DNA from 3 places in the Paenibacillus sp. CR_12 genome. Region 3 is predicted to be linked to each of the others. Evidence: predicted binding sites of a transcription regulator. Region 3 holds the regulator's gene; each other region holds the start of a gene.

Evidence for each region. The regulator Rex, encoded in region 3, represses fermentation and respiration genes when NADH is low (regulators of the CRP and FNR family bind a similar motif). The targets are predictions, from matches to a motif close to TTGTGAAATATTTCACAA.
Region 1: a site for Rex is predicted at 3,503-3,520, ahead of RB297_RS22595 (formate/nitrite transporter family protein). Genes of this name have one in related genera too.
Region 2: a site for Rex is predicted at 2,830-2,847, ahead of adhE (bifunctional acetaldehyde-CoA/alcohol dehydrogenase). Genes of this name have one in related genera too.

Annotation. Positions count from the first base shown of each region.
Region 1 covers NZ_JAVFHO010000006.1:213,905-220,694, reverse strand. The annotation lists gene RB297_RS22615 (FAD-dependent oxidoreductase) at 1-228, shown strand, start outside; gene RB297_RS22610 (DUF4352 domain-containing protein) at 362-955, shown strand; gene RB297_RS22605 (TetR/AcrR family transcriptional regulator) at 1,213-1,806, shown strand; gene RB297_RS22600 (MFS transporter) at 1,918-3,165, shown strand; gene RB297_RS22595 (formate/nitrite transporter family protein) at 3,628-4,488, shown strand; gene RB297_RS22590 (APC family permease) at 4,629-6,455, opposite strand; cyclic di-AMP (ydaO/yuaA leader) riboswitch at 6,622-6,790, opposite strand, start outside.
Region 2 covers NZ_JAVFHO010000004.1:120,173-126,962, reverse strand. The annotation lists gene nirB (nitrite reductase large subunit NirB) at 1-40, shown strand, start outside; gene nirD (nitrite reductase small subunit NirD) at 134-451, shown strand; gene RB297_RS16245 (formate/nitrite transporter family protein) at 499-1,287, shown strand; gene RB297_RS16240 (hypothetical protein) at 1,670-1,828, opposite strand; gene RB297_RS16235 (Crp/Fnr family transcriptional regulator) at 1,919-2,644, opposite strand; gene adhE (bifunctional acetaldehyde-CoA/alcohol dehydrogenase) at 2,919-5,531, shown strand; gene pflB (formate C-acetyltransferase) at 5,851-6,790, shown strand, end outside.
Region 3 covers NZ_JAVFHO010000001.1:40,339-47,128, reverse strand. The annotation lists gene RB297_RS00260 (AAA family ATPase) at 1-881, opposite strand, end outside; gene RB297_RS00255 (hypothetical protein) at 874-1,407, opposite strand; gene RB297_RS00250 (cell wall elongation regulator TseB-like domain-containing protein) at 1,666-2,184, opposite strand; gene RB297_RS00245 (amidohydrolase) at 2,216-3,517, opposite strand; gene RB297_RS00240 (redox-sensing transcriptional repressor Rex) at 3,492-4,157, opposite strand; gene dinG (ATP-dependent DNA helicase DinG) at 4,222-6,790, opposite strand, start outside.

The DNA.
Region 1 (6,790 bases), on a different contig from region 3:
GAACAGGAAAGCCGCCGGATACTCGGTGCACAGGTGATCTCCAAGGCGGACATGACGCAGTCCATCAACACCCTGTCGGTGTGCATCCAGAACCGCATGACGATCGACCAGCTGGCTTTCATCGATTTCTTCTTCCAGCCGCATTACAACAAGCCGTGGAATTTCCTTAACACGGCCGGCCTGCAGGCTCTGCCGGTGGTGGAGACCAAAGCGCCGGTACACGCTTAATTCATTCTAGGCAATAACGAAGACCCCCTGATTCGGGGGTCTTTTTCTTGTTTTAGAAGGAATATGGATTTTGACAGCGAATTGGAAAATATCCGGACATATCGATATCGACTTTCAGGAGGTAGGATAAAGTATGAATAAAAAAATAATGCTGGTCTCGGCTGTGTTGTTCTCCATGCTGCTGACGGCTGCTTGTTCCAGCAATCAGGCGGACCCGCCGGCAGAAACCCCGCCGGCTGTCGTGGATAGCGAGGGAACGGATCAGACGGGGGCGGCTGAAGAGGAACCGCCGGCAGAACCATCCCAAGGGGAGGGTCAACCTGCCGATGGAGAGACGAAACCGATCGACGAGCCTGCCGCTGTAGGCGATACGGTCGATTATCACGGCGCGGTCATCACGCTGAACGGCGTGCGCGACTCCGAAGGCGACGAGTACTTGAAGCCCCAGCCCGGCCATACGTTTAAGGTGGTCGACATTACCGTGAAGAACAACGGTCAGAAGCCGTTGGTCATCTCTTCGGCACTGTCTTTTTCCATGACGGATTCAAGCGATCTTAACTATACGGTTCCTATTACGGATGACGTGAAGATGCTGGACGGCACCATTCCTCCGGGCGGCGAGCTGACGGGCGAGATTCCGTACGAGGTGAAGCAGGACGTTCAGGGGCTGCAGCTGAGTTACGGCGATCCGATGAAAGAAGGAAGAGCCATTTGGGCAGTGGAATAATGCAGCAATACATCGCATGTTGTTATTTTGGAATGTGCGAGATGGACAAGGATTTTGCTTCGGCAAAGTCCTTTTTTTTTGCATTCGGAAGAGCGTCCTTTACATGGGAGGAGGTTTTCAGTATGATTAAACCGTACAGTCGGTTTTTTAAAGAAGGATGAAGTTCATTCATGACAGAATACATTTTTTATTACGGATCACGGATTTCCGCTGGTTGATGCGGACTGTTGAATCCAACGCAAGGAGTGCTAACACCGATGTCATCAGAAAAAGCGCAGCGAAAGCGGGATTTGATTCTGGATAAAGCCAAGGAGCTGTTCATCCAGCGCGGATATGCGGCAACGTCAATGGATGAACTGGTCAAGTATACGGGGGCCAGTAAGGGAAGCATCTATTATCACTTCGAGAGCAAGGAAGATTTGTTCGTCAAGCTGCTGACAAAGCAGAATCGGGAATGGATGGAAGCCTGGGACGACAAAAAAGCCGGTTACGCCAGCTTTGAGGAGAAGCTGTACGGGATCGCCGATCACATGGTTGACGACTTCCAGAATCCGCTCACCAAAATCGCGGAGGAATTCTATATCAACCAGCCGGAAAATAAGACGATTGTGGGCGAAATGCTGGCGATTCTGCAAGGTCCGCGTATGCTCTACCGCGAAATTCTGGCAGAGGGAGCGGACGAGGGACGCATAGCGGCAGAGGATATCGACGAAATAGCCGTTATTTTCGGATCGCTGCTGGACGGGTTGTCGGTTTCGTACTTCGAACGGTCCCAGGAGGAATTAAGGCAGCTGTACCGCAAGAGCGTGATGTACTTTTTGAACGGTGTGTTATCGGGTGAAGGTTCATAGCGTACGGTGCGGTAGGAGGATTTATCGAAAACGCTTTTCTTAGCTAACAGGAAAGGGCGTTTTCGCAATTATAAATAAACCGAATAGTCGGTTTTAACAGGGGGATGGAGTATGAAGCATTTGTTTGGCAACCGCGCGTTCGTGCTGTTGATGGTATCTGATTTTATGCAAAATATCGGGATCTGGATCCGCAATATGGCGCTGTTGTTCTTTATTATGGAGCAGAGCAACCATGACCCGGTCGCCGTATCGCTGCTGACCGTGATTGAATACGCGCCGATCTTCGTGATTTCCATGGTTGGCGGCGTACTGGCTGACCGTTGGCGTCCCAAGCGAACGATGATATGGGGGGATATTTTAAGCTTCATATCCATTCTGCTTATTTTGTTTGTTGTGTATGCGGGATATTGGCAGGCCGTGTTTGCGATGACGCTGGTCTCGGCCGTCGTATCGCAATTCTCGCAGCCATCGTCCATGAAGATCATCAAGCGGTGTTTGCCGGATGAGCATGTGCCCGCGGCCACGGCGTTATCCCAGACCTCGATGTCGCTGTTTATCATTTTGGGACCTATGGTAGGCACGACGATTTATCAAGCATTTGGATTGCAGGCCTCTTTAATCAGCTTGCTGATTCTGTTCGGCGCTTCGGCGATCGTGTTGGCCTTTCTGCCTTCCACCGTGGACGAACCTTCCAAGGACTCGGTATCAGCCGGTTCGTTCGTGAAGGACATGAAGGCAGGCTTCGCCTACATCGGTTCCAGCCGGCTGTTGAAGGTGCTGCTGGTAGTCTACGTTTTGTTGGCGCTGGGCAGCGGACTCGTACAGCCGCTCGACATCTTCGTCATCACCGAGCGTCTTCAGCTGGAGATGTCCAGCGTCCAGTGGTTCACCGCGCTTGAGGGCTTGGGCATGTTGATCGGCGGTGTGATCGCAGCGGTGATTGCAGGCAAAGTGAAAGGTTCCTACTTGCTGTTCGCGGGGCTGGCCTTCCTTGGACTCTCGACCTTTGTCGAGGTGCTGTCCCAGTGGCCGATCCTGACCGGCTCGATGCGCTTCGTCACCGGGGTGCTGATGGCCATGGCCCAGACGGTCCTGATGGCGGTGATGATGCAGCAGGTGGAAGAGAAATTCATTGGCCGGCTGAACGGCGTGATGACGCCGATATTTACCGGCATGCTGCTCATCGGCTCCGGGCTGACGGGCTGGTATATGTCGGTAACCTCCATTGTCGTGGTGTATTTTACGGCAGGCGCGCTCTTCCTGCTGTCGTCATTCATCAGCATGAAGCTGCCGATCGCCAAGGTGCCGGTGCAGGAAACGGAGGCGCCTGTCAGGGTAGAGACTGCGGCCAAAGCCTAGCGGGTGAGTAAAAATCTATACATTTAAGCCGAATCTGGCAGAATGGTATCCAACACGAACGGGCTTCGTACTGGTAAAGACAATCCAAAAGAGCGGTGCCGGGGAGAAACCCGTGCACCGCTTTTTCGGCATATGCGATTCCTCGAAGGAAGCGAAAGGCAGTCTCCCCGCTAAAGCTGATCCGAAGCTCCACCCATGGACAGGGTGCTGTGCCTATATCCATATATCGCTTAAATGGCCACACCGAATCCGATCCATGTTATTCGCTGCAGCGTGGTCAGCAGATCAAGGCATACGGAACATCACATCTGCATCTGTCCGTCCCTGACGGACGCGATCGTGATATAATTCACGTTCTTGCCAAAGAAGCTGCGTTACAATGTTGGTAACGATAACACGAATATCATGAGCTGCATTCGGATAGGTAGACAAGGCGGATGCGGAAGAAATGAGGGAGTGACCATGGCTTACCATAAACCTGAGCGCATTGCGGAGATTACCGTGGAGAACGGGGTGAAAAAAGCGCATAACTCCGCCATAAACGTGATGATATTAGGATTCCTTGCGGGGGCATTTATTGCGCTCGGCTTTTTGCTTGACATACGCGTGATTGCCGGAGCGTCTCCGGAATGGGGAGGGATTGCCGGTTTTATAGGCGCGGCGGTATTCCCCGTGGGATTGATTCTTGTCCTGCTTGCAGGCGGGGAGCTGCTGACGGGCAACATGATGGCCGTGTCCTTGGCCAGATTCAAGAGGAGAGTTTCCACGAAGGAGATGATGCGAAATTTAGCGCTTGTCACGGTCAGCAATATGTTGGGAGCGTTATTCGTCGCTTACTTCTTCGGCCATGTGACCGGTCTGACAGGCAGCGGCGTTTACCTGGAGAAACTGGTGGATATGGCCGGGCATAAGCTGGACGACAGCTTCCTGCAAGCCTTCCTGTCGGGCATCGGGTGCAACTGGCTCGTAGCCCTCGCCGTATGGCTGTCCTACGGATCGGATCAGATGAGCGGCAAAATTCTCGGGATCTGGTTTCCGACCATGGCGTTTGTCGCCATCGGGTTTCAGCACGTGGTGGCCAACATGTTTCTCATCCCGGCCGCGATTTTTGAAGGCTATTACAGCTGGGGCGAGTATCTGATGAACTTCATTCCGGTATGGCTGGGCAATTTCGTTGGCGGCGCGTTATTTGTGGGAGCGACATACGGAACCGTTTATTTAAAGCAGGAGAAACAGGCCGCAGCCGCTCCGCGCGGCGAGCAGACGCATGTGCCATCGGCCGGCGCTCCTCAACAGGTTCATTCGGCGCAGAATGTTTCCTAATGCCGGAAGCCTGGCGAGCGTCTGGCTTAAAGAAAAAGCTGCGTTCAACCGTCCTTGATGAAAGGCAGCGGTTGATCGCAGCTTTTTGTCGTGATGGGCGAGGCTGTCCCCAGTAATGAATCAAGCAGGGAACAAGCCCGCTATTTTTTTAAATGGTAGGGAACCGTCGTGATGATCACGTCTCTCCGATACAGGAGATGTGCCCGGATGAGCAGGCTGGATTGATTGTGCAGGAAATTATGCCAGCCCTTCTTTGGGATGAACTGCGGAATGACGACGGTAACCTGATAGTCGGATTCGCTGGCCTTGCGCTGCACGGTATCGATGAATTTCGTCAGCGGCTGAATGATGCTCCGATAAGGCGAGTGCAGCGTTACCAGCCGGATGTCCGGCTGCCACTTTTTCCATTTTTCCTGGAAGGCGACTTCCTCCTCCCGCTCGAACGGCACGTACACCGCGATGATTTGGCCCGCTCCCAGCGATTTGGCGTAATTCAGCGAGTTCTCCACCACATGCGTGATTCCTGCCACAGGCAGGATGATGACATTCCCCTCAATCGGCTTAACCGGCTCGCAGGTCGTAATCCGGAGCTGGTCCGCTACCGCCTCGTAATGCTTGCGGATCCGGGTGAAAATCCAGATGATCAGCGGCAGGAATATCAGCACGGTCCACACCTGGGCGAATTTCGTAAAGAAGAAGATCATGGTCACGATAAAGCTGATGCATGCGCCGGTGGTGTTAATGATCAGTTTGACGATCCAGCCTTCGGGCTTTTCGCGAATCCATTTCACCATCATCCCCGTCTGGGAGAGGGTAAACGGGATAAACACGCCGACGGCATAGAGCGGAATCAGATGCTCGGTTTTGCCTTCAAAAGCCAGCAGCAGCAGAATGGAGAAAAATCCAAGAATAATGATTCCGTTCGAGTATCCCAGACGGTCGCCGCGGACGGTGAACATTCTAGGAATGAACTTATCCTTCGCCAGATTGACGGCAAGCAGGGGAAAAGCGGAATACCCCGTGTTGGCGGCAAGGATCAGAATTAAGGCCGTTGTCCCTTGTATGAAGTAATAAAGCGCATTTCGCCCGAAGGTGTGCTCGGCAATTTGGGAAACGACCGTGACTTGTTCGCTGGGACTGACCCCATAGTAATAAGCCAGGAAAACGATGCCCGAAAATAACAGGGCCAGCAGCGACCCCATCGCCACCAGAGTTTTGGCCGCGTTATTCGGGGCCGGGTCTTTGAAATTCGGAATGGCATTGGAAATCGCCTCCACGCCGGTCAGGGCGGAGCTGCCCGAGGCAAATGCGCGCAGGAGCAGAAACAAGCTCAGCCCGGCTACGGGCGTGCCGATCGGCGTATGAAGCTCCGGAGACGCATGGCCTGTGGCAATGTTGAATATCCCTACCCCGATCAGGATGAATAACGCAAGCACGAACAGGTAAACCGGATAAGCCAGTATGGAGGCCGACTCCGTAACCCCTCTTAAATTCAATACGGTCAAGCATAGAACGAACACGATGGAAATCGGCAGATTATAGGCATGCAATTCCGGAAAAGCCGACGTGATCGCATCCGTCCCGGCCGACACGCTGACCGCAACCGTCAGGATATAGTCCACGAGCAAGGAACCGCCGGCAACCAGCCCCGGGTACATGCCCAAATTCCGTTTGGACACGACATATGCGCCGCCGCCGTGCGGATAGGAGAAAATAATTTGTCTGTACGACAGGATAAGTGCCAGCAACAAGACCAGGACGCCGACGGCAATCGGTATGGAATACCAATAGGCAGCTGCCCCGACGGTCATCAACACAATGAGGATTTGTTCCGGGCCATAGGCCACGGACGATAGCGCATCGGATGACAGGATGGCCAGCGCCTTGGTTTTATTCAGCTTTTGTTCGCCTAATTCCGTCGATTTAAGCGGTCTTCCGATGAGGAAGCGCTTGATTGAGGATAACATGGTTGTTTTTCACCGCCGCTTAAGATTAAGTTCATGGTAGAAGCTCCCTGAACGGACTTCTATCGGTGTTTTTTATATGCTGGACATAGGAGCGGTCACCCTTCCTATGCTGATTTTTGGCAAACAAAAAACACAGGGTAGAACCCTGTGTTTGATCACAAGTTCACAACCCTCCCGATCAACGCTGACGAGGTTAGCTGTCGGATTCGGGCGGTGAGAGTCGCCCTACCTGATTCCATCGCGGCGTACGTACGCGATGGAATCAGGATTCACCCCTTAGTATGGTTGAAGGATCCTATAGGTATCCTTCCATACGGTTGGTTCCCCCGCTTTCC
Region 2 (6,790 bases), on a different contig from region 3:
TACGCTGTTCCAGGACGCAAGACCGGTCGGCAGCAAGTAATCGAGGGGGAGAACGGTTCCCCCTCGGCTGCCGGATTATAGAGAGCTTATTGTTTGGATAGGAATCGAACAAGAGAAGTGGAGGCTGCGCATTATGGAAACCGGAACTTATATCACGGTAGGGAATGAACATGAATTTCTGTCGCAACTCGGAAGGGTGGTCCAAATCGGTGACCGGGAGATTGCCGTCTTCCGGACCTCGGATCATCAATGGTTTGCTTTGGAGAATAAAAGCCCGCATCCCAAAGGAGGTCCGTTAGCCGAAGCCATCGTATCCGGGCATTACATTTACGATCCGTTATACGATTGGAAGATCGAGCTTTCGACAGGGCTTGTGCAGGCTCCGGATAAGGGCCAAGTTCGGATATATCCGGTTCGCGCCGTGGACGGAAAGGTTGAGGTAGGTGTATAAGGCCGTAATAAGCAGCTTCAACAGACGAAACCAAGAGGTGGTAACCCATGTTTAACAATGATGTGGAAGCCGTCGTCAATGCCGCGGTTGCGAAAAAAGAGCAGATGAACAACAACTTGCTGCGTTACATGGTATCGGCCATGCTGGCCGGCGCTTATGTCGGCATTGGGATCGTATTAATCTTTAAGCTGGGCGCGCCGCTGGCAGCCGCCGGTTCGCCTTTCCAGTCCCTCGTCATGGGAGCCGCATTCGGGATTGCGCTCACGTTGGTTGTGTTTGCCGGTTCAGAGCTGTTCACCGGAAATCATATGTTTTTTACGATAAGCACGTTATCGAAACGAACGACGATGGGGGACACGCTGAAAAACTGGGGCCTTGTGTTTATCGGCAATTTGGCGGGAGCGGTCCTGCTCAGCTATCTGGTTTACGCTTCCGGCCTGTTCAAAGGGCTGCCGCCCGATCATCTCATCTTCACGGCAGCGGCCAAGAAAATGAACGATCCGTTCATGGAGCTGTTTTTTAGAGGCATATTATGTAACTGGCTTGTATGTCTGGCCCTGTGGATGGGGATTCGGGCCAAAGGAGAAACCACGAAACTGATTTTAATATGGTGGTGCCTGTTTGCCTTCATTGCGACAGGGTATGAGCATAGCGTAGCGAACATGTCGCTTCTGACGCTGGCGACGATATTGCCGGGACATCCCGAGACGGTATCCATCGGCGGCTGGATCAGCAACATGGTGCCGGTCACGCTGGGGAATATCATTGGCGGCGGGTTGTTTGTAGGCATGGCTTACTGGTTTATCTCTTCGGGAAAAGGGAACAAGCAAAAGTAAGCTATGAAGGGCGGTGAAACGGAGGAATTCCATCCTCCTAGTTCATTGCCAGAGAAAGTCCAGCCTGGTGAATAAACAAAGAAACCGTTCTTGGTCAATGGTCTGTCATTCGTCCATTCGCCAAGCAACGGTTTCTTTTTTTGTAAAGATACAACCACTCCAAGAAATTTGGGACAAAGGCAATGGGAGGAACGATGCGCACACGGAACGTCTCCAAACAGAAAAAGTGGGCTTCCCGTCAGATGTAATGTTCTTTTGGGAAATCCGTTTTTTTTGGAGATGTCATCGCTGAAGGGAGCAGGAGGGCAACAGCATAAATAAGCTGTCCTCCTCAGTCATTGAACTGAAAGGACAGCCGTGAGAATCTTGCCTTCCAAATCGTTTACCGATGTTCCACCAGATCGATCGCACCAAGCACCATATGAGCCAGTCCGAAGCCTAGAATACCGGTTGCAGCGAATTTATACCTGCTGCAAAGCAGAGCGGCACCCGAAGCAGAAACCACGGTTCCAAGAACTGCAGGAATCAAACCTTCACGCATGCTGAGCACTCCCTTTGATTTGGATTGGAAAGACAAGGCTTATTGTAAGCAGATGCCCATATATTATGCACCGAAGGGGCTTTAGGCGGATCAAATCCGGCAGATTTCGTTCGGACACAGCTCGCAGTGGCATATTTCCTGCAGCATCGGCAGATCTTTGATAACAATCATGCCGCCGGCATATTCGATGGCGTCCTTTTTGCGAAGATCGCTCAGCATCCGGTTCACGCTTTCACGGGTGGCCCCGATCATGTTCGAAAGATCGGTGTGGGTGATCTTTTTGTTGATGAGAATGGTGCCATCCTCTTGATGCTGCCCGTAGGTATTGCCCAGACGAATCAGCGTCGACGTTAATGCGCCGGGCTTGCCGTACATCATGAGATCACGGAATTTGGTCTGCGTGATGCGGTGGTGTATTCCCATCCACTTCATGAAATCAATCGCGAAGTCGCAATGCTGGCAGATCAACAGCTCCAGATCCTTGTGCTCGATGACCCCGACTACGCTGTCCTCAAGCACCTCTGCCGAAAAACTGTGGTTGTTGCTGAAGAATGGATCGGCTTGCCCGACCATGTCTCCTGGATGGTACATATATAGAATAAGCTCTTTGCCTTCATCCGTCGATTTGGTTAATTTAATTCTTCCTTGTTTAACGAAGTACAGCTTGTCGGCGAAGTCGCCTTCCCAGAACAAATGCGATCCTTCAGGGAGTACCCTTTCCTTCATGGTGACCAGCAGACGGTTGCGGTTTTGTTCCGAGAAGCACTGCGTGTTCCCTAAGTTTTCGATTTCCATTACATGGTCTACAGTTTTCATGGTGGTATCCCCTAACATCCTAAAATTTGATCTGTTTAATCTTTAAATACATTATAACGTGAAAACATTCACTTGTGGGGCGGAACAAGAGGGAAATCATGGCGAATTTTCAAACATTGTGATCTCTTTCACTTGAAAGAGGGAAAAGACAGGTATAAATCACACAGAAAAGATAAATTTTAATATTGTGAAATATTTCACATGATTTAAGAAGCGTCTGTGTTACGATCGAAGCGTAGACAGAAAGAACATGAACCATGGGAGGATGAGAGATATGGCTGTGAGCAAAGGAACAACGGTTGAAGTGAAGGGACAAACGGCAGCAGAGTACATTCAAGGTCTGATCGACAAGGCGAATCGGGCAAAAGAAAAGTTTATGAAACTCGATCAGGAGCAAGTCGACGGAATTGTGCAGGCCATGGCCATGGCCGGACTTGAGAAGCACATGCAGCTGGCGAAAATGGCGGTTGAAGAAACGGGCCGCGGCGTGTATGAAGACAAAATCATCAAAAACCTGTTTGCCACGGAGTATATCCACAACAGCATCAAGTACGACAAAACGGTAGGTATCATCGAAGACAATGCCTATGACAGCTTCCAGAAAATTGCGGAGCCGATCGGGATCATCATGGGGATCACACCGGTAACCAATCCGACCTCGACCACCATATTCAAGGCGCTGATCTCCATCAAAACAAGAAACCCGATCATCTTCGGTTTCCATCCATCCGCGCAGGCATGCAGCAGGGAGGCCGCGCTCATCCTGCGGGACGCCGCCGTGAAACAAGGCGCTCCGGCCGACTGCATCCAGTGGATCGAGGCTCCTTCCATGGATAAAACCAATACGCTCATGAACCATCCTGACGTTGCCTGCATTCTGGCTACGGGCGGATCGGCGATGGTCAAAGCAGCATACAGCTGCGGCAAGCCTGCCCTCGGCGTAGGTCCCGGCAACGTGCCGTGCTTCATCGAGAAAAGCGCGGACCTCGATCAAGCGGTGAACGACTTGATTCTATCCAAGACGTTTGATAACGGCATGATCTGCGCATCCGAGCAAGCCGTCATTATCGAGGAGCCGATCTATCATACCGTGAAGAAAAAAATGATCGCCAGCGGCTGTTATTTCGTGAACAAGGAAGAGCTGGCGAAGCTGACTGCGCATGCCATGGTAGCGGATAAATGCGCCGTCAATCCTACCATCGTCGGACAGCCGGCAGCCAAGATTGCCGAGGCTTGCGGCTTTGAGGTGCCGGAAAGCACCAAGATCCTGGTCGCCGAGCTGGAGGGAGTCGGTCCTGCTTATCCGTTGTCCGCCGAGAAGCTGAGCCCGGTGCTGGCCTGCTATAAAGTGAAAGATGCGGAAGAGGGCATCGCGCGCGCCGAAGAGATGGTTGCTTTTGGCGGCATGGGCCACTCGTCGGTCATCCACTCGCACAATGAGGACGTCATCCTGAAATTCTCGGATCGCATGAAGACCTGCCGCATCCTGGTCAACCAGCCTTCCTCGCAAGGCGGCATCGGGGATATCTACAACACGAACCTGCCATCGCTGACGCTCGGCTGCGGTTCGTATGGCCGGAATTCCACGTCGTCGAACGTGACGGCCGTCAATCTCATCAACGTGAAAAGGGTGAACCGCAGAACCGTGAATATGCAGTGGTTTAAAGTGCCGGACAAAATTTACTTTGAAAAAGGCTCGACGCAGTATCTCGCCAAAATGCCTGACATCACCCGCGTCGCGATCGTAACCGACCCCATGATGGTGAAGCTGGGATATGTGGAGCGAGTAGAGCATTACCTGCGTCAGCGCAGACTGCCGGTAGCCATCGAGGTGTTCTCGGAAGTCGAGCCGGATCCTTCGACAACGACCGTAGAACGGGGTACGGAGATGCTGGAACGGTTCCAGCCGGACTGCATCATCGCCCTCGGAGGCGGATCGCCTATGGATGCCGCAAAAGCGATGTGGCTGTTCTATGAATATCCGGATACGGACTTCAACAACCTGAAGCAAAAATTCATGGATATCCGCAAACGGGTCTATAAATATCCGAAGCTGGGGCGGAAGGCGAAATTCGTTGCCATTCCGACAACGTCGGGAACGGGCTCGGAAGTAACTTCGTTTGCCGTCATCACGGACAAAGTGCAGGGAAATACCAAATACCCGCTGGCAGACTATGAGCTGACGCCGGACGTGGCGATCATCGATCCGGAATTCGTGTACACCTTGCCTAAAACGGCGGTGGCCGATACCGGCATGGACGTCCTGACGCATGCGATTGAAGCCTACGTATCGGTGATGGCCAGCGATTACACGGATGGGCTTGCCATCAAAGCCATACAGCTGGTGTTCCAGTATCTTGAGCAATCGGCGCTGACCGGCGACAAACTCGCCCGCGAGAAAATGCATAATGCTTCGACGCTTGCAGGCATGGCCTTTGCGAACGCGTTCCTGGGCATCAACCACAGTCTGGCGCATAAATGGGGCGGACAGTACCATACGGCGCACGGACGGACCAATGCCATACTGATGCCGCACGTCATTCGCTACAATGCCAAGAAGCCGACGAAATTCGCGGCATGGCCGAAATACACCCACTTCGTGGCCGATGAAAGATATGCCGAGATCGCACGGATTCTTGGACTGCCGGCAAGAACGACGGAGGAGGGCGTAAACAGCCTGATCGCCGCCATCCGCGAGCTGAACAGCAAGCTCGGCATCGAGGAATCGTTCCAGCAGCTGGGCATCGATCCTCAGGACTTCGAGAGAAACGTCGAGCATTTGGCGGACCGGGCTTTCGAAGATCAGTGCACGACCAGCAATCCGAAGCTGCCGCTGGTGACGGAGCTGGCAGAAGTATATCGCAACGCCTTCTATGGACGTTTCTAAACAGGAATGGGACAGAAGGATGATCCTAAATTCCATTATAAATGGTGGTAGAAGCCAGGGGAGCCCGGAATCAGAGTGATAAAAATCACGGATCACCACATCTTTGTGATTTTTATCACAGATGCTGCGGATCAACAGGACTACAATAAAGATGTAGCAGAAAGCTGAATCTCAGATCTTTGATATAGAAGCTTGAAGGCACATGGCGGGGCAGAGATGCCATTGATCGTGAAAATAATCACATTTAAGATCTGAGATAGATCAATGTGTGTCCCCGCCAGCCCCTGCAAGCTGCAGCATAATCTAGGAGGGATTCAATATGTCGGTGATTGAAAAAGAAGTTGGTTGGAAAGGTTTTAAATCAGGTAAATGGACCAAGCGCGTTGACGTTAACGATTTTATTGCAGAGAATATTACCCCTTATTATGGCTCTGATGATTTCTTGGCGGGACCTACGGACAACACCAAGGCATTGTGGGATATCGTATCGGATTTAACCAAGAAGGAGCGGGATAACGGCGGGGTTTTGGACGTGGATGTTCATACGCCTTCCACCATCACCTCCCACCAGCCTGGCTACTTGGATAAAGATAAAGAACAGATCGTCGGCGTGCAGACCGACGAGCCGTTCAAACGCTCGATTCAGCCTTTCGGGGGCATCCGGATGATGATTGATGCGTGCAACGCATACGGCTTCGAAATGCCGCAGGCGGTAGTGGATATCTTCAACGGCATCCGCAAAACGCATAACCAGGGCGTATTCGATGCCTATACTCCGGAGATGAGAGCAGCGCGCAAAGCCGGGATTATAACGGGTCTTCCCGATGCATACGGCCGCGGCCGCATCATCGGCGACTACCGCAGAGTATCGTTATACGGCGTGGACGCGCTGATCCAGGACAAACTGAGAGAACTCGGCGAGCTTGAAGTGGACGCTATGGACGAGCCGGTGATCCGTCTGCGGGAAGAGCTGTCCGAACAAATGCGCGCCCTCAAGGAACTGAAAGAAATGGCCGGCATGCACGGCTTTGACATTTCAAAACCTGCGAATACGGCGAAGGAAGCATTCCAATGGCTGTATTTCGGTTATTTGGCCGCGATCAAGGAGCAAAACGGCGCTGCCATGTCGCTTGGCCGGGTATCTTCTTTCCTCGATATTTATATCCAGCGGGATTTGGCTGAAGGCATACTGACGGAAGAGAAAGCCCAGGAGCTGGTGGACCATTTTGTCATGAAGCTGCGGATCGTGAAATTCCTGC
Region 3 (6,790 bases):
ATGGCGGCTTCGTTCATGACGCTCTCCAGCTGTGCACCCGAGAAGCCGTAGGCTTCCTCTGCTATTTTCTCCAGGTCGACATCTTGATGCAGCGGCTTATTGCCAGCATGCAGGTTCAAGATATGCGTCCGGCCCTTCTTGTCAGGCAGATCCACTTGAATATGGCGGTCGAATCGTCCTGGACGCAGCAGCGCGCTGTCCAGCATTTCTTTACGGTTCGTTGCGGCGATCACCAGAATGCGAGGCGTGTCCTGCGAATAGATGCCGTCCATTTCGGTCAGCAGCTGATTCAGCGTTTGATCGTACTCTCGCTGTTGGCCGCCTTCGCGTTTACCGCCGATGACGTCGATCTCATCGATGAAGATGATGGCATTTTGCTTGTTTTCTTTGGCCGCGCGGTTGCGGGCATCCTTGAACAAATCCCGGATACGCCCTGCACCGACGCCGACATACATCTCCACGAATTCACTGCCGGAAGCAGCGACAAATATAGAGTCGGTATAATGGGCAGCAGCCTTGGCCATCAAGGTCTTCCCTGTTCCCGGAGGCCCTGTGAGAAGAATCCCCTTCAATGGACGTATGCCGAATTTCTTGATATCCTCGTGACGAATCAGAAAATCCAATGCTTCCCGCAGCTCCTGCTTAGCGTTATCCTGCCCGCCGATTTCCTCGAACGTCAGCTTGGCCGGGCCGCTCTTCTTCCGCTTTCGCTCATTTCCGGCACCAACCGCGATGCCGCCCTTCATCTTGGCTATAAACAGCAAGCCGCCTACGAGTCCTGCCGCTATTAAGAGAGGCACGATGTTCACGCCGACAAACACAAGGAATACCAACAAAACCGGAATGAAGCCTAACATGATTTCTTTTGCTAATTTAGGCACGGTTCCACACCTCCATTTTGCCAGGTTGACGCGGCAAGATTATAAATTTACCAGACTTGCCGTCCGACAAGCTGACATAGACATTGGTGTCATCGATCGTTGCTTTTGCTTTCAAATTCGGCGACTGGGCAGCCAGCTGCTCGAGCGATGATTGAATATCGGTATACTGCTTATTGTCCATCGCTTCGGCAACCGACAGCATGGCTTGCTCCCACCATTGATCCAATGCTTCCGAGGAATGGTCCTCCACCTGGATTCTCAATTCCCGCTTCCCGATCACGGACTTGCCTTCCTGCTTAATATGCTGAACCAAACCTTGTAAATTCGCATCCGGAGCCAAATCAAGATTCAAAGTCACGGTATCCTGTTTAATATCTATATGAGAACTTTTCACGCCATCGTATTGTGACACAACAGTTGCGAGCGGATTCTGCAAAGCCATCTGCCGATACAGAAACCAACCGCCAAAGAGGACCGATGCTGAGATCACGACAGTCAGCATGATAGGTACAATGCGCAGTTTCATGAAGTTCCTCCTTCAATTTCGATATGAAATTTTGTATAGCAATTGCAGCACAATAATACATATATCAACGATATATGGTGAGGCATGTAATTGATCTGCTCAATTCGTACAAGTACGAGTATATCACATCTTATATACTTTTTCATGCTTGTCTGTGAAAATATTTAGAACAGTTTTACCAATTTATTTCTGTATGCGCTTACATATTTATGTGCCAAAGAGGCATCCCTATGAGGGGACGCCTTTTCATTTGTTTTCTTATTGATTAGGAAGAATAATATCATTTCCGATGGCGTTTCCGTCTTGAAAACGATAGAATCGGTAACCGCGCTGACCGTTGTTTTCATATTGCAGCTGCCAGGCATACTCGCCTTCATACATTCCCGGCAGCAATCGCTTGATGACCGCACCCGGCATTTCTTTACGGATCTGGTCCCGCATCACGGCCTCTGACATGCCCGTATTCAATAACACCGACTGAACGGCATCTGTCCCTTCAACAGGAACGTTATCGTCCGTAAACTTCACCCAGACCATGCGGTCTTGATTGTCTTTATCTTTCCCGCTGACCACCCAATAGTTATTGTCCTCGCCCCATACCGATTTATAGGTCTTGTCGGACGAGACCAATTGGCCATGCTGTTTCGCTGCAAGGATCGCCATTCTTTCTTCATTCCACGTATCTTTCATAACATAGGAATAATAGAGCTGTAGGCCAAGCAATAATAGCAGGACGCCGGACACGCTCAGCAATATCCACTTCGTTTTTTTCTTCAAATCCGTCTTCCTCGCTCCCCTTGATTATTCCCTAGAGGGTTGTAAGACGCTCAAATGCACGCTGCGCTTCCCGGCGGATGCGTTCCTCGTCGAGAGTAAGGCTCGCGCCATTCTTCACCAACTGCTTGCCGTCAACCCATACATGCTCTACATCCTTCGCGCTGGCAGAGTAGATCGCGTGAGAAATATAGTCGGTCCGTGGAAGGAAATGCGCCTGATCCGTATTCAATGCGATCATATCGGCTTTCATCCCAACCGCGAGCATACCGATATCCTCAAGGAAAGCGGACTTGGCTCCGTATACCGTGCCCATTCGGAGCGCTTCGGAGGCCGGAATGGCCGTCGGATCCCCGCTTACTCCTTTATGGATCAGGGCAGCCAGCCGCATCTCTTCGAACATATCCAGGTTATTGTTGCTAGCAGGTCCGTCGGTACCGAGCGACACCGTTACGCCGGCTTTCAGCAGCGCAGGTACGCGGGCGACTCCGCTGGCAAGCTTCAAATTGCTTCCGGGATTATGCGATACGGCTACTTGGTGCTTGGCCAAGACTTCGATTTCTTCATCGGTCAGATGAACGGCATGCGCAAGGAGCGTAGGACGGGAGAACATGCCCAGCTTCTCCAAATGGGCAACGGGGCGAAGCCCGTAGTCCTTAACATTCTGAGCCACTTCAGTTTCCGTTTCGGACATATGGGTATGCAAAGGCAGGTTCAAGTCATGGGATGCTTGAACGAATTTTTCGATGAAATCCGGCGGGCAGGTATAAGGCGCGTGCGGCGAGATCATCGTCGTAATTCTGCCGTCAGCCTTGCCATGCCAATCCTTCGCGAATGCCACCGCCTCATCCAGCTTCTGCTGCTGTACCTCGGGCGGGCATAAACCGATTACGCCGCGCGTCAGGACGCCGCGCATTCCCGAGTCCTGGACAACCTTCGCGACCTGATCCATATGGTCATACATATCCACAAACGTCGTGGTTCCGCCCTTGATCATCTCCAGCACGGAGAGCGATGTGCCCCAATATACGTCGTCTGACGTGAATTTGGCTTCCATCGGCCACATTTTTTCCTGAAGCCATACTTGCAGCGCCAGATCGTCCCCATAGCCGCGAAGAAGCGACATGGCGGCATGTCCATGCGTGTTCACCAATCCGGGCAGGAAGAACAGATGGGTTCCGTCGATAATCTCTGTCCCCTCTTCCACGACGGGCTCCTCTTCGCCCAGGTACGTGATCCGGTCGTTCTCAACCACCATGTATCCGCGAAGCACGGATTGGCTTTCCTCCAGTACTGCAAACGTTCCGTTCTTAACCATCCACTTCGTTGTTGTCATGTGCTGCATCCTCCTTGCCGTTATCCAAATAATAGGCCAAACTTTGCAAATCCGTTGTAAAATCAGCCGTATGAATCCGGATATGGGCTGGGGCTTTCAGGATGGTTGGCGCAAAGTTCAGAATCGCCTCGATCCCTGAGGCGATAAGCTGATTCGCGACGTTCTGCGCTTCGAAATCCGGAACGGTAATAATCCCGATTCGAATGCTGTGCTCATGAACCGTCTTCTCCAGCTCTTCCATCGGCTGTACGACCAAATTGTTAATTTTCATACCAACTTTGGGAGAATACGAATCGAAAATCGCCACAATCTTCATATTATCCTTAAGGAATGCATTGTAATTCGATAATGCATGTCCAAGATTACCGGCCCCGACCAGTGCGACATTGATCTTCTGGTCCAGCTTCAGAATCTGGCGAATCTTCTCGATCAGATAAGAAACATCATATCCGATCCCTTTCCGTCCAAAATCACCGAAATACGCCAGGTCCTTACGAATTTGAGCAGGATTGAGGTCCAGCTTCTGTCCCAGCTCCTGGGAGGAAACCGTGGAAACCTCCCTCTTCTGAAGCTCATTCAAATAGCGCAAGTATACAGGTAATCTGCGGACCACGGCTTCCGAAATTTTTTCCGATTTCATGCATGCTCCCCCTAATAATAGGTTAATAACTACATCTTTTTTGTTGATCGTGCTTGGTTTCACTTTATTCCGCTTGGTTTCCCGCGCTTGCCTCTTCCTGCAGCCATTCCGAAATTCGGGGAACGATCCCCTCTGTCGGCATATGCTCCATCTTCGGCCCCGGCAAGGAATATAAGAAATACTTCCCGTAATAGGATTCAATGACCCGGGTATCGTACACGATCACGATCCCTTTATCTTGTGCTGTTCGCACCAGACGCCCAAACCCCTGTTTGAAACGAATGACCGCTTGCGGAACCGAAAGCTTCATGAAGGGATTCTTCTTCTGCTGCTGCAGCAGTTCGCTCTTGGCCTCGACCAAGGGGTGATTCGGCGGCTGGAACGGCAGCCGGACGATGGCAAGACAAGTCAGCGCCTCGCCCGGGATGTCTACCCCTTCCCAGAAGGAGCTGGTGCCCAGCAGCACGGAAGCGCTGCTGTCCTGAAATCTTCGGATTAACTTGGTACGGCTGGTTCCGTCCATACCTTGTCCCAATACCGTGATGTCGCTTGATGCAAGCGCTTCTTTCAGCGGCTCGTGCACCTGGCGCAGCATCCGGTACGAAGTGAACAGGACGAGCATGCGGCCATGCGTAGCGACGGCCGTATCGGCCAAAGACTTCACGAGCATATTCACAAAGAGTGCATCCCCGACCGATCCCTTCACGCTCGGAAAATCGCGCGGCACGACAAGAAGGGCTTGTTCCCTGTAATTAAACGGGGACGGGAGCTGAACCGTGTTCAGGTTCCCCGCTTCAGCCGCTTCCTGAAGACCCAGGTTTTCGATCATGAACTGAAACGATTTGTCCACCGACAAGGTTGCCGATGTCAGAATCACGCTTTGTTTCTTGTCAAAAAACAATTCCTTCAGATGAGCGCTCACGTCGACGGGCACGGCATACAACTGCAGCGATTTGCTGCGGAAATTGCCGTTCGCCTCCATCCAGTATACCGTGCCCTCATCGTTCAGGGCCATGAAGGAGCGCAGGTCTTCGCGATGCGCGGCCAGGTCCTTAAATAGGCCCGATAGGTCGGTTAACAGGCTGTCCGCGCTGTAGTCATCCAAATCTTCCTTCATTTCGGCGATCAGCTTATCGCCCTTGCGCACGACATCGCCCAGCGTCAGATGAATTTGATGCTCCAGTTCGGCCATCGAATCCCAATCCTTCGGCTTCTTAAGCGGGGACAGGCGGAGCGAGAATTGGCCGGCATCTCCCGGAGAAGCGTCTCCGCGTTCCGGAAGCAGTCCGAACAATTGATCGCTGAGCCGATCCCAGTTCTCTTTTGCGGTAATGAGGTCCGGATACAAACGGTCGATGACGGAAGACCATTCGACTGCCTTCTCGTGCGGCGAAGCTTGCAGCAGCTGGCGCAGAGCCGGGAGCTGCCCGCTTCGGCTGTCTTTGTACATGCGGGTCAAGGTATGGACCACCGAAAAATACTTCATCTGCAAGCCAAGGTGCTTGCCGGCGACATCCTCAAGATGATGCGCTTCGTCGATGACGAGGCGCTCATAGCTTGGCAGCAGCTGATGATTCGCCTTCACGTCGGTGAACAGCTTCGAATGGTTCGTAATGACGACATCCGCGATGCCTGCTTCATGCTTGGCCCTGTGATAGTAGCATTTGCGGAACCAAGGACAGGCGCGTCCGAGGCAAGAATCCGAATCGCTGGAGATGGTCTCCCAGAAATCCCCTCCCCGTCCGCCAAGGTTTAGCTCTTCATCATCCCCGTTCTCCGTCTGGGTCAGCCAGACCAGCATCTGGGCCGCCGTGATTACGTCTTCCTTCGGGGAATGAAAATCTCTTCTATTTATTTTATGTTCAAATTTTCTCAAACACAAATAATGTCCCCTGCCCTTGAAAATGGCCGCCTTAAAAGGAAAAGGAACAACCTGGGTGAGCAGGGGAATATCCCGGTCACGCAGCTGTTCTTGAAGGTTGATCGTATGCGTGCTCACCATAACCTTCTGTTCCTGCTTCACGCTTTGATAGATCGACGGCAGCAAATATCCAAGGGATTTGCCGGTTCCCGTGCCCGCTTCGATCAATAGATGTTTATTGTCATCCAGCGCCTGCATCACTTCCTGGAACATCATGTCCTGGGCATCCCTGCTCTCGTAATGAGGCAGCGTTTCCTTCAGGCGTTCACGGACATCGTTCATGTATTGCTCGAAGCTTACATCGGCCAAAGGGTTGGGCTCCGTCTCATCTCTGACAGGTGCTATATCGTTCCAATCATCCACCGCCAAGGCAAACTGGCGGTAGTACGTATGGGTGTCTCCCGCTTGTACGGCTCGGTGCTCCCTGTCGGAACGAATGCCGTCAAAGAACCAGGCCAAATCGCTGTCCTCGTCGGCAAACAGGTCGCTTAAACGCTGAATGGTGAGCAGCGGAAGCTCGTCGATCTCCTCCAAACATTTCAGCAGCGCATAGGCTGTGGCAAGCGCATCGCTGTCCGCCTGGTGCGGACGGTCATGCTCCAGGCCGAAATGAGAGGACACCATCCCGAGCTGGTAGGACGGGAGCGAGGGAAAGCATATTTTTAAGAAGTGCATCGTATCTAGAATACGGCCGCTGAACGGTAAATAGCCG